DNA from 2 places in the Variovorax cryoconiti genome. Region 1 is predicted to be linked to the other one. Evidence: riboswitches for the same ligand, from Rfam matches in the RefSeq annotation. Region 1 holds a riboswitch; the other holds the start of a gene.
The links. Region 1 has a riboswitch for S-adenosylhomocysteine ahead of metH (methionine synthase). Riboswitches for the same ligand answer to the same signal wherever they lie in the genome.
Positions count from the first base shown of each region.

Region 2: linked by a shared signal. The riboswitch ahead of ahcY (adenosylhomocysteinase) and the one ahead of metH (methionine synthase) in region 1 are both predicted to bind S-adenosylhomocysteine.

Region 1 covers NZ_JBPJZI010000013.1:87,070-92,982, forward strand. Annotated here, with positions in the region: gene dinG (ATP-dependent DNA helicase DinG) at 1-876, shown strand, start outside; S-adenosyl-L-homocysteine riboswitch at 1,225-1,295, shown strand; gene metH (methionine synthase) at 1,319-4,078, shown strand; gene ACSFA2_RS23650 (outer membrane lipoprotein) at 4,180-4,863, shown strand; gene ACSFA2_RS23655 (LysR family transcriptional regulator) at 4,868-5,845, opposite strand.
Region 2 covers NZ_JBPJZI010000009.1:124,192-130,104, forward strand. Annotated here, with positions in the region: gene ACSFA2_RS20250 (ArnT family glycosyltransferase) at 1-569, opposite strand, end outside; gene ACSFA2_RS20255 (peptide chain release factor 3) at 583-2,211, opposite strand; gene ACSFA2_RS20260 (hypothetical protein) at 2,334-3,860, opposite strand; S-adenosyl-L-homocysteine riboswitch at 3,871-3,939, shown strand; gene ahcY (adenosylhomocysteinase) at 4,011-5,450, shown strand; gene ACSFA2_RS20270 (TlyA family RNA methyltransferase) at 5,461-5,913, shown strand, end outside.

The DNA of each region.
Region 1 (5,913 bases):
CCCGACGCGGTGCCGGCCGCCAAGTGGTTCACGCTGCAGGTCGACGGCGACCAGGCCACGCTGCAGGCGCACGCCAGCCCGTTGCTGCCCGGTGCGACGCTGCGCCACCATCTGTGGAACAAGGTGCGCGGCGCGGTGCTGACGTCCGCCACGCTCACCAGCTGCGGCCACTTCGATTTCTTCCTGCGCGAATCGGGCCTGCATGGCGACGAGGCCGCGACGACGCTGGAGGTGCCCAGCCCCTTCGACTACGCCGCCCAGGGCAAGCTCATCGCCGTCGAGACCCGCGCCGACCCACGCGACGCGGCCGGCTATGTCGCCGAGATGGTCCAGTCGCTGGTGCGCGACCTGGCCGAGGTTCGGCACGGTGCGCTGGTGCTGTTCACCTCGCGCGACCAGTTGCGCCAGGCCGTCGAGGCGCTGCCCGCCCCACTCAAGCCGCGCGTGCTGCTGCAGACGGCCATGCCGCGCCAGCAACTGCTCGCCACCCACCGCCACCGCGTGGCCGAGGGGCTGCCGTCGATCGTCTTCGGCATGCAGTCCTTCGGCGAAGGGCTCGACCTGCCGGGCAAGCTCTGCGAATCGGTCTTCATCGCCAAGCTGCCCTTTGCGCCGCCGGACGACCCGGTCGGCGAGGCGCGGGCCGAGTGGCTGCGCACGGTGGGACGCGATCCGTTCACCGAGCTGGTGGTGCCGGCGACGGCCATTCGCCTGGCGCAGTGGGTGGGGCGGGCGATTCGCAGCGAGGAGGACCGGGCTTCAGTCTACTGCTACGACCGGAGGCTGGTGCGGACGTCGTATGGGCAGCGGCTGTTGAAGGGATTGCCGCCGTTTGCTTTTTCGACGGTGCGGGTGGGGGATGTGGTCACTGCTTGATCGTTGGCTTTGGTGAGAGCGCCCGGCCCGCACCGCCTGCCGGGCTTGGGGGGTGAGCAACGATCGCACTCGCTGGAGATGCACAACGATCGCGTCCACGTCGGTGGGCGGTAGGCCTGTGGGCGGCTGTCCGGCTGCGGCGAGCACCGCAGCGAAAGGCGGATCAGGGCCGCGCGTGTTTGAGCGAAGCGAGTTTGCGCGGACCCCGCCTTTCGCGAGGAGCAGCAGCGAAGCCCGAAGGGCCGCAGTCGTCTGCCGCCCACAGGCCTACCGCCCGCCGACGCCCCCACGCCACACATCGATGCCCCGGACAACCATCCCTTCGAACAAAGGCAACTAAAATCCAGACCCCCCGAGGAGCGTTGCAGCGGCACCCCCGCCAGGCTCGGGTCCATTCCCCGCAACGACGCTCACCTGACCCCCCGCGAATCCAGGTGAGCCCATGTCCGAACCGTCTTCCCCAGCAGCAGTCACGTCCGTTCCCCCGATGAAGCTGTCGGGCCTCGAGCCGGTGCGCATCGGCGACGGCACGCTGTTCGTCAACATCGGCGAGCGCACCAACGTCACCGGCTCCAAGGCCTTCGCGCGGATGATCCTGAACGGCCAGTTCGAAGAGGCATTGGCCGTGGCGCGCCAGCAGGTCGAGAACGGCGCGCAGGTGATCGACATCAACATGGACGAGGCCATGCTCGACAGCAAGGCCGCGATGGTCCGCTTCCTGAACCTGATCGCGTCGGAGCCCGACATCGCGCGTGTGCCGATCATGGTCGATTCGTCGAAATGGGAGGTCATCGAGGCCGGCCTGCGCTGCATCCAGGGCAAGGGCATCGTCAACTCGATCAGCATGAAAGAAGGCGAAGATCAGTTCCGCCACCAGGCCAAGCTGCTGCGCCGCTACGGTGCCGCCGCGGTCGTGATGGCCTTCGACGAAAAGGGCCAGGCCGACACCTACGAGCGCAAGGTCGAGATCTGCCAGCGCGCCTACCGCATCCTGGTCGACGAGATCGGCTTTCCGGCCGAGGACATCATCTTCGACCCGAACATCTTCGCGGTTGCGACCGGCATCGAGGAACACAACAACTACGCGGTCGACTTCATCGAGGCGACGCGCTGGATCAAGCAGAACCTGCCGGGCGCCAAGGTGTCGGGCGGCGTGTCGAACGTGAGCTTCAGCTTCCGTGGCAACGACCCGGTGCGCGAGGCCATCCACACCGTGTTCCTGTACCACGCGATCAAGGCCGGCATGGACATGGGCATCGTCAACGCCGGCATGGTCGGCGTGTACGACGACCTCGAGCCGGTGCTGCGCGAGCGCGTCGAAGACGTGGTGCTCAACCGCAGCCCCGATGCGGGCGAGCGCCTGGTCGAAGTGGCCGAGACCGCCAAGAGCGGCGCCAAGGACGAGAGCAAGCGCAACGACTGGCGCGGCACGCCCGAGGCGCCGGTGAGCGTGGGCGACCGGCTCGCCCACGCGCTGGTGCACGGCATCACCGAGTTCATCGTCGAGGACACCGAAGAGGCGTACCAGCAGATCCTCGCCAAGGGTGGCCGCCCCCTGCACGTCATCGAAGGCCCGCTGATGGACGGCATGAATGTGGTTGGTGACCTGTTCGGCGCCGGCAAGATGTTCCTGCCGCAGGTGGTGAAGTCGGCCCGCGTGATGAAGCAGGCCGTGGCGCACCTGCTGCCCTACATCGAGGAAGAAAAGCTGCGCGACGAGGCGGCCGGCCGCGACGTGCGCACCAAGGGCAAGATCATCATCGCCACGGTGAAGGGCGACGTGCACGACATCGGCAAGAACATCGTCACCGTCGTGCTCCAGTGCAACAACTTCGAAGTGGTGAACATGGGCGTGATGGTCCCGTGCCACGAGATCCTGGCGCGCGCCAAGGTCGAGGGCGCGGACATCGTGGGCCTCTCGGGCCTCATCACGCCGAGCCTGGAAGAGATGCAGTACGTGGCCGGCGAGATGCAGCGCGACGACCATTTCCGCATCAAGAAGATCCCGCTGATGATCGGCGGCGCCACCACCAGCCGCGTGCACACGGCCGTGAAGATCGCGCCGCACTACGAAGGCCCGGTCGTCTACGTGCCCGACGCCTCGCGCAGCGTGAGCGTGGCGCAATCGCTGCTCTCCGACCAGGCGACGAAGTACATCGATGAACTCAACGCCGACTACGACAAGGTGCGCCTGCAGCATGCCAACAAGAAGCAGGTGCCGCTGTGGCCCCTTGCGAAGGCGCGCGCCAACAAGACGCCGATCGACTGGACCGGCTACACCCCGCCGGTGCCGAAGTTCATCGGCCGTCGCGTGTTCAAGAACTTCGACCTGACCGAGCTCGCGAAGTACATCGACTGGGGCCCGTTCTTCCAGACCTGGGACCTGGCGGGGCCGTTCCCCGCGATCCTCAAGGACGAGGTCGTGGGTACCGAAGCGGTACGCGTCTACGCTGACGCGAAACGCATGCTCCAGCGCCTCATCGAAGGCCGCTGGCTCAGCGCGAGCGGCATCGTGGGCTTCTGGCCCGCGAACACGGTGAACGACGACGACATCGAGCTCTACACCGACGAGACGCGCAGCGAAGTCGCGATGACCTGGTACGGCATGCGCCAGCAGACCGAGAAGCAGGCGATCGACGGTGTGATGCGCCCCAGCCGCTGCCTGGCCGACTTCGTCGCGCCCAAGGACAGCGGCCTGAAGGACTATGTCGGCATGTTCGCGGTGACGGCCGGCCTGGGCGTCGAGAAGCGTGAGAAGTTCTTCATCGACGACCTCGACGACTACTCGGCCATCATGTTCAAGGCGCTGGCCGACCGGCTGGCCGAGGCCTTTGCCGAATCGCTGCACCACCGCGTGCGCACCGACCTCTGGGGCTACGCCCCCGACGAGGGCCTGAGCAACGAGGAGATGATCGCCGAGAAGTACAAGGGCATCCGCCCCGCGCCGGGCTACCCGGCCTGCCCCGACCACAGCGTCAAGCGCGAGATGTTCGAAGTGATGCAGTGCGCCGACATCGGCATGACGCTGACCGAGAGCCTGGCCATGACGCCGGCCGCGAGCGTTAGCGGCTTCTACCTGGGCCACCCGGATGCGACGTATTTCAACGTCGGCAAGATCGGGCACGACCAGTTGGCCGACCAGGCGGCGCGCCGTCGGCTGCCGGAGAGCGAACTCGAACGCCTGTTGGCACCGAACCTGTAGGCCGTCGTCGCAGTTACGGGTTTTACAGGCGCGCCGGCGGCTGCGAAGCGAGAGTGCTGTCTAAGCTCGGGCCATCGAGAGTTCGAGCGAAAGGACACACCATGCACAGCCCAATGAAGAACGGCGCGACCTCGCCCAAGGTGCTCTGGGGCACGATCGGTGCGCTGGCCGTGGTGGTCGCCGCGCTGGGCGGCACCCTGCTCTACCAGCACAGCGCCAGCGATGGCGGTACACCCAGCGCGATCACGGCGCCGCAGCCGCTCAGTGGCCCGGAAGACGGCGATCGGCCCTCGGCCGCCCTGCCGGCGCCGGTGCGTGCCCCGGACAGCGCGGGCACTGTGAGCCGCACGGCGCCGCCCTCGACTGCACCTTCGACCGCCGACATGAACCCGGCACCAGGCAACGGCACCGTCGCTGCGGTGCCGGCCCCCGCACGATCCCCTGTCTGCGCCACTTGCGGCCGGGTCGAATCCGTACGCACCGTGCAGCACGCTGCACCGCCCACGGGTGTCGGCGCCGTGGCGGGCGGTGTGCTGGGCGGCGTGCTCGGCAACCAGATCGGCCACGGCGGCGGACGCACGGCGGCCACGGTGATCGGTGCCGTCGGCGGTGGCTATGCCGGCCACACGATCGAGAAACGCACCCGCACCGAAACCCGCTACCAGGTCAGCGTGCGCATGGACGACGGCCGGCTTCGCACGGTGGAAACGCGCACCGCGCCGCCCATCGGCAAGCCGGTGACGCTGCAGGGCGACGTGCTGCGCCCGGCCGACGGTCGCGTCTGAGCGTCTAGCGTGAGCTGGCCAGGCGCGCTGCGCGCTTGCGCGCCGGCATGGGCTTCAGCTCGTGCGGCTGCAGCACGAAGTCGCTGTTGTCCGTCAGCATCTCGACTGCGAGGTCGATGAAGGCGCGCACCCGCAGCGGCTGCGCCACCCGGCTGCCGTAGTAGACGTAGAGACCCAGGTGGTCCGTCACATGTTGCGTCAGCAACGGCACCAGTTGCCCGCTGCGCAGCAGCGGTGCCGCCGTCGCACCGATCAACTGGCCGATCACCTGGCCCGCCAGCACCGCACGAATTTCCAGGTCGACATCGTTGGTGCACAGCGCCGGCGCGATGTCGCGCGCGACGATCTGGTCGTCGACCTTGAACTCCCACGGCATCAGCTTGCCGTTGGTCGGATGCCGGAAACAGCTGCAGCGGTGCTGCGCCAGGTCGTCGATGTGGTGTGGCGCACCGAAGCGCGCGATATAGGCCGGCGCAGCGCACACGACCAGCTGCACCGGCATCAGCCGCCGCGCGATCAGCCCGTCCTGCGGCGCGAGGCCGCTGCGGAAGCCGACGTCGACGCGTTCCTCGACCCAGTTGCCGACGCGGTCGTCCAGCTGCAGGTCGGGTTCGATCTGGGGATGCTGCGCGCAGAAGGCTTCGAGCACCGGCCAGAGGACCTGCAGCATGGTCGCGCGCGGCGCCACGATGCGCAGCGGCCCGGCGATCTCTTCGCGTCCGCGGCGCGCATTGCGCAACGCGCGCTGCAGCGTGCTCAGCCCGGGCTGCGCGGCCTCGAGGAACTGGCTGCCTTCTTCCGTGAGGCTCAGCCGCCGCGTGGTGCGGTGGAACAGCCGCACGCCCAGGTGCGATTCGAGCTGCGCCAGCGCCTGGCTCGCGGCTTGCGGCGTGATCGCCTGCGCGGCGGCGGCCTGGCGCAGGCTGCCCAGCTCGGCCGCCTGGATGAAGGTGGTGATCGCGCGCAGTTCGTTGAATGCCATGGCCGGATTATCACGATTGTCTTGCGGATGAAGCGAGCGAATGTGGGCTATTCCGATGCGGATGCAAA
Region 2 (5,913 bases), on a different contig from region 1:
TGCAGAAGGTGCGGGAGCACGTCGTTGTCGAAGAGCAGGGCAGCGGCGTACAGCAGATCGAAGTCGTAGGGAAACCAGGGGTACCGCAGCCATTCGTTCACCGTTAGGTGACCGCTTTCGGCCCACTGCCGCGCATGCGGTAGGTGATACATCAATTCGTCCCACTGCGTCGGTGGGGACAATGGCGTGGTCAGCGTTGAGAGCAAGACGACCGCAAGCGCCGCCAAACCCCAGCGCTCAGAAGCGGGCGTTGCCTGCCATTGGGCTCGCCACGAAGGTCGTCGGAGCACGGTTCTTGACGCGAACGCCTGCCACGCGCCCAGAAGCACCCCGGTCGCAATCAGGGCGCTCACGCAAAGCACCGTCAGTTGCCCGGCGATGGCGAGGCCTTGCAGAACACAGATGCCGATTCCAAGACCCAGCGCGATGGCCAGCGGGGCGCCGATGCGGCTGAAAGGATCGCGATCGATTTTCAAGCGGTGCAACAGCGCTTCACCCCACCCCCAACATGCCGCCGCGACCAAAGCGATCGCGCTGTACTGCCCCAGCAAAAATCCAAGCTTGTTCATGTCGGCCCGCTTGTCAGCCCGCCGACTGCAACGCCAGCCCCGCATGCTCCCGCAACGGATGGAAATGGATCTTCGGAAAGCGCTCCTGCGCCAGCCGCACGTCATAGGGCGAGGTGCAGAGGTAAGCCAGCGTGTTCGCCGCATCGAGCGCCATGCGCGCCGGGTAGGCGTTGACGAACTCGCGCAGCTCGGCCGGCGTGTCGGCGGTGATCCAGCGGGCACCGGTGTACTGGCAGCCTTCGAGGCGCACGTCGGCGTCGTACTCGGCCTTCAAGCGGTGTTGCACGACTTCGAACTGGAGTTGCCCCACTGCGCCCAGCAGCATCGGGCCGCCGATCTCGGGGCGGAAGACCTGGATCGCGCCTTCTTCGCCCAGCTGCGCCAGGCCCTGTTGCAGCTGCTTGGTGCGCAATGGGTTCTTCAAGATCACCGTCATGAAGAGTTCCGGCGCAAAGAAGGGCAGGCCGGTGAACATCAGGTTCGCACCGTCGGTGATGGTGTCGCCCAGCTGCACGCCGCCGTGCGTCGTGAAGCCGACGATGTCGCCGGCGTAGGCTTCTTCCACGGCCTCGCGGCGCTGGCTCATGAAGGTGACAACGCTGGTGGGTCGCAGCTCTTTCGAGGTGCGCTGTACCTTCAACTTCATGCCGGGCGTGTACTTGCCCGAGGCCATGCGCACGAAAGCGATGCGGTCGCGGTGGTTGGCATCCATGTTGGCCTGCACCTTGAAGACCACGCCTGCGAAGTCCTTGTCTTCGGGCAGGACCTCTTTCACGACCGGCTGGCGGTTGACCATGGTCGTGCTGATGCGCGACTGCGGTGGCGGCGCGAGGTCGACCAGCGCGTCGAGCACTTCCATCACGCCGAAATTGTTCACGCCGGAGCCGAAGAACACCGGCGTCTGCTTGCCGGCGAGGAAGGCTTCGCGGTCCCAGGAGGGCGAAGCGCCGGTGGCCAGTTCCATGCTGTCCATGGCCGATTCGAAGTCGGCGCCGAAGCGCTTGGTCAGCGTGTCGCGGTCGCTCAGCGGGATGGTTTCGAAATCGTCCGACAGGCGTTCCTTGCCGGACTCGAACACCGTCATCGCCTGCGTGCGCAGGTTCATGATCCCGCGGAAGCTCTTGCCCTGGCCGACCGGCCAGGTCATCGGCACGCACGGCATGCCGAGCTCGCGTTCCACCTCGTCGAGGATGTCGAGCGGCTCGCGCACTTCTCGGTCCATCTTGTTGACGAAGGTGATGATGGGTGTGTCGCGCTGGCGGCAGACCTCGATCAGGCGGCGCGTCTGTGCTTCCACGCCGTTGGCGGCGTCGATCACCATCAGCGCCGAGTCGACGGCAGTCAGCACGCGGTAGGTGTCTTCCGAGAAGTCCTTGTGGCCGGGCGTGTCGAGCAGGTTGATCACGTGGTCGCGGTACAGCATCTGCATGACCGACGAGGCCACCGAAATGCCACGCTGCTTTTCGATTTCCATCCAGTCCGACGTGGCGTGGCGGGAGGCCTTGCGCGCCTTCACCGAGCCGGCGATCTGGATCGCGCCGGAGAACAGCAGCAGCTTTTCGGTCAGCGTGGTCTTGCCGGCGTCGGGGTGGGAAATGATCGCGAAGGTGCGACGGCGGCGGGTTTCGGATTCGAAGGTCATGGCGTGAACGCGGGGCGCGCGAAGAACGATGAGCGCGTGGCGCTTACGGCGCGGCGGCTACGCAAAGCCGACGATTTTAGCGAGCCCACTGACGGCGCGCGCCGTCAGTGGGCCTGCCTGGGTCAGTCGATCAGATTGATCTGCAGATAGCCGGCAGTCGATGGGTTGTCAGCGCCGACGATCGCAAAGAGCTTGGCGCCCTGCATCGCGAAGTAGTAGTCGCCCGCACCGGCGCCGTTGGTGATCTCCCGCATGCCCAGCGGGCCGAGCGCATTCATGGGGCCGAAGGTGTTCTGGGCGGTCGATGTGGTGCCGTCGATGGCGAGCGCGGCGCGGGTGGAAGTCGTCGCCTGGACGTTCACCGAGCCCCACGAGCCGGACGTGCTGCTGCCGTAACCGGAACCCGTCGGCCAGGCGTTGCTCTCGGTCACGCCGATGCGAAACACGGACGCCATTGGATTGCCGACCAGCTTGCCGGCGATCAGGAAGACCTTCTCGCCGCCGAGGCGCGCTACTCCGAAGGTCGAGTAGTTGCTCGGATTGGCAACTTCAGTCATCACCCACGTGCCGGCGGACGAACCTTGCGAGACAGTCCAGCTTTGCAGCGACAAGGCGGGGCACTGGTCAATGCGGTAGATCGTGTTGTCTACGCAGCGAACCAGTGTGGTGCCGCTGCCTGCGATCTGAAATTGCGAGATGGTCGACGAGGCCGATGCTGGCGCAACGTCGATGCCGAAGCGGTTGTACACGCCGTCGAGTGCGCTCGCGCTCGTTTCCAAGGCGCGAGAAGCCACGAAGGGCTGGACGGCGTAGCTGGTCGTTGCAGCCTGGGTGACGGTGAACGGGAACGCGCCGACGACAGTGTCCTGCGCAAACCTGAAGCGCGCCGTGTTGGCGACCGTGGTGATGCGACTGCTGCCGAACATGTAGGTGCCGGTCACGCTGGCGTCCTCGCTGATCGACCCGGACTCCGCCGCGGTGGCGTTCTCGCGCATTTCGTAGGTCTTCGTGTCGACGTTGAGTGTCAGCGTCTGCTGCGTGCCATTGGTCGCAAAGACCTTGTAGGTGCCATTGCGCGCGTCGCCAGCGGCCACGCTGAAGGCGACCGTGGCGCTCAGTGTGGTGCCCACGCTGGCGGTCACCGTGTAGAGCGCTGTAGCGGTCAGCGTGTTTACCAACTGCGACGCCCATTGGCTGCCGGAGATGCTGGGGTTGCGCAGCGTGATCGCGCTCGCCGTTCCGTTGGTCGACGTCCAGCTGGACGCCTGGCTCGGCGTCACGACCACGGCATCGCCCGGCTTCACGGCGTAAGTGCCAGACGCGTCCGGCGCGGCTTGCGCGCCGTTGACGGTCACCTTGACGGTCAGCTGCGCCTCCGCCGGCGCCGGGGTGGTGCCGCCGTTCGACAGATTGGCGCTTGCGCTTTCACCGCTGTCACCGCCGCCGCCTCCGCAACCGGCCAACAGCATGCTCAGCAGCAACGATCCGCAGAGCGCCCTCGAAATTCCTCGCATATCCAACTCCCTTTCGCGCTTTTTGCGCTGTGTTTTGAGAATCGCCTCCTGGCCGTGCCCTGGCGGCGCCCGCGTAAATGTTACTGGATGAAAGGAAAATGAATGTGACGGTGGCTGCCTTGTGACGCCGAACATTTAGAATGTCGGCTCCGAGGAGCGTTGCAGCGCCATCAGGCGTGAGGCTCGGACCCCATCGCAACCACGCTCATCCGCTGTTCTCGCGGTGAGTCCCCTTTCCGGTCGACCCGAACACAGCGGCAGTTTTCAACTTGCCTTGGAGTTCTCATGAGCGCTGTTCTCAAGCCCACCCCCGTTGCCACCGCCGACCAGGCGATCGCCGACCTGTCCCTTGCCGCCTGGGGCCGCAAGGAAATCCGCATCGCGGAAACCGAAATGCCCGGCCTCATGGCCATCCGCTCCGAATTCGCGAAGGCGCAGTCGCTCAAGGGCGCGCGCATCACCGGTTCGCTGCACATGACGATCCAGACCGCCGTGCTCATCGAGACGCTGCAAGCGCTCGGCGCCGAAGTGCGCTGGGCATCGTGCAACATCTTCTCGACGCAGGACCACGCTGCCGCCGCCATCGCCGCCGCCGGCACGCCGGTGTTCGCGATCAAGGGCGAGTCGCTGAAGGACTACTGGGACTACACCCACGCGATCTTCGACTTCGGCCCCAAGGGTTCGAAGGGCGAAGGCCCGAACATGATCCTGGACGACGGCGGCGACGCCACGATGCTGATGCATCTGGGCCAGAAGGCTGAAAAGGATCTGGGCGTGCTGGCCAAGCCGACCAGCGAAGAAGAGACCATCCTCTTCGCCGCCATCAAGGCCAAGCTCGCCATCGATGCGACCTGGTACACCCGCAAGTCGGCAGAGATCATCGGCGTGACCGAAGAGACGACCACCGGCGTGCACCGCCTGAACGAGATGTCCGCCAAGGGCACGCTGCAGTTCCGCGCGATCAACGTCAACGACTCGGTCACCAAGAGCAAGTTCGACAACCTGTACGGCTGCCGCGAATCGCTGGTGGACGGCATCAAGCGCGCCACCGACGTGATGATCGCCGGCAAGGTCGCGGTCGTGGCCGGCTACGGCGACGTGGGCAAGGGCTCGGCCCAGGCGCTGCGCGCGCTGTCGGCCCAGGTGTGGGTCACGGAAATCGACCCCATCAACGCCCTGCAGGCCGCGATGGAAGGCTACAAGGTCGTGACGATGGAATACGCCGCCGACAAGGCCGACATCTTCGTGACGACCACCGGCAACAAGGACGTCATCACGCACGACATCATGGCTGCGATGAAGGACCAGGCGATCGTCTGCAACATCGGCCACTTCGACAACGAGATCGACGTCGCGTCGATCGAGAAGTACGAGTGGGAAGAGATCAAGCCGCAGGTCGACCACATCACCTTCCCGGACGGCAAGAAGATCATCCTGCTGGCCAAGGGCCGTCTGGTGAACCTGGGCTGCGGCACGGGCCATCCGAGCTTCGTGATGTCGTCGTCGTTCGCGAACCAGACCATTGCGCAGATCGAGCTCTTCACCAAGCCCGACGCGTACGAAGTCGGCAAGGTCTACGTGCTGCCCAAGCACCTCGACGAGAAGGTTGCACGCCTGCACCTGAAGAAGGTCGGCGCGATGCTGACCGAACTGACGGACGCGCAAGCCGCCTACATCGGTGTCGACAAAGCGGGTCCGTACAAGGCGGACACGTACCGCTACTGATCGGCGCACCTTGCGTGCCGATCAATTGCTCGTAGAACGCGGCCTCGCCGCCTCGCGCTCCCAAGCCGTCCGCCTCATCGCGGGTGGCTTGCGTTGGCGCGACGCCGGCAGCGGCGCCGACTGGCGCATCGTGGGCAAAAACCGCGACGACATTCCAGAATCTGCCGAGCTCGAACTGGACGATGCGGCCGAGTCGCGTTACGTGTCGCGCGGCGGGCTGAAGCTCGACGGCGCGCTGGCCGCGACGGGTGTCGACCCGGCCGGCCGTCGCTGCCTCGACATCGGTCAGTCGACCGGTGGCTTCACCGACTGCCTGCTGCAGCACGGCGCCGTGCATGTGGTCGGGATCGACGTGGGCCACGGCCAACTGCACGACCGCATCCGGGCCGATGAGCGGGTGACCGCCATCGAGAAGGTCAATGCGCGTGCGCTGACGGCCGATGATTTTCCCGAGGACGAGGAC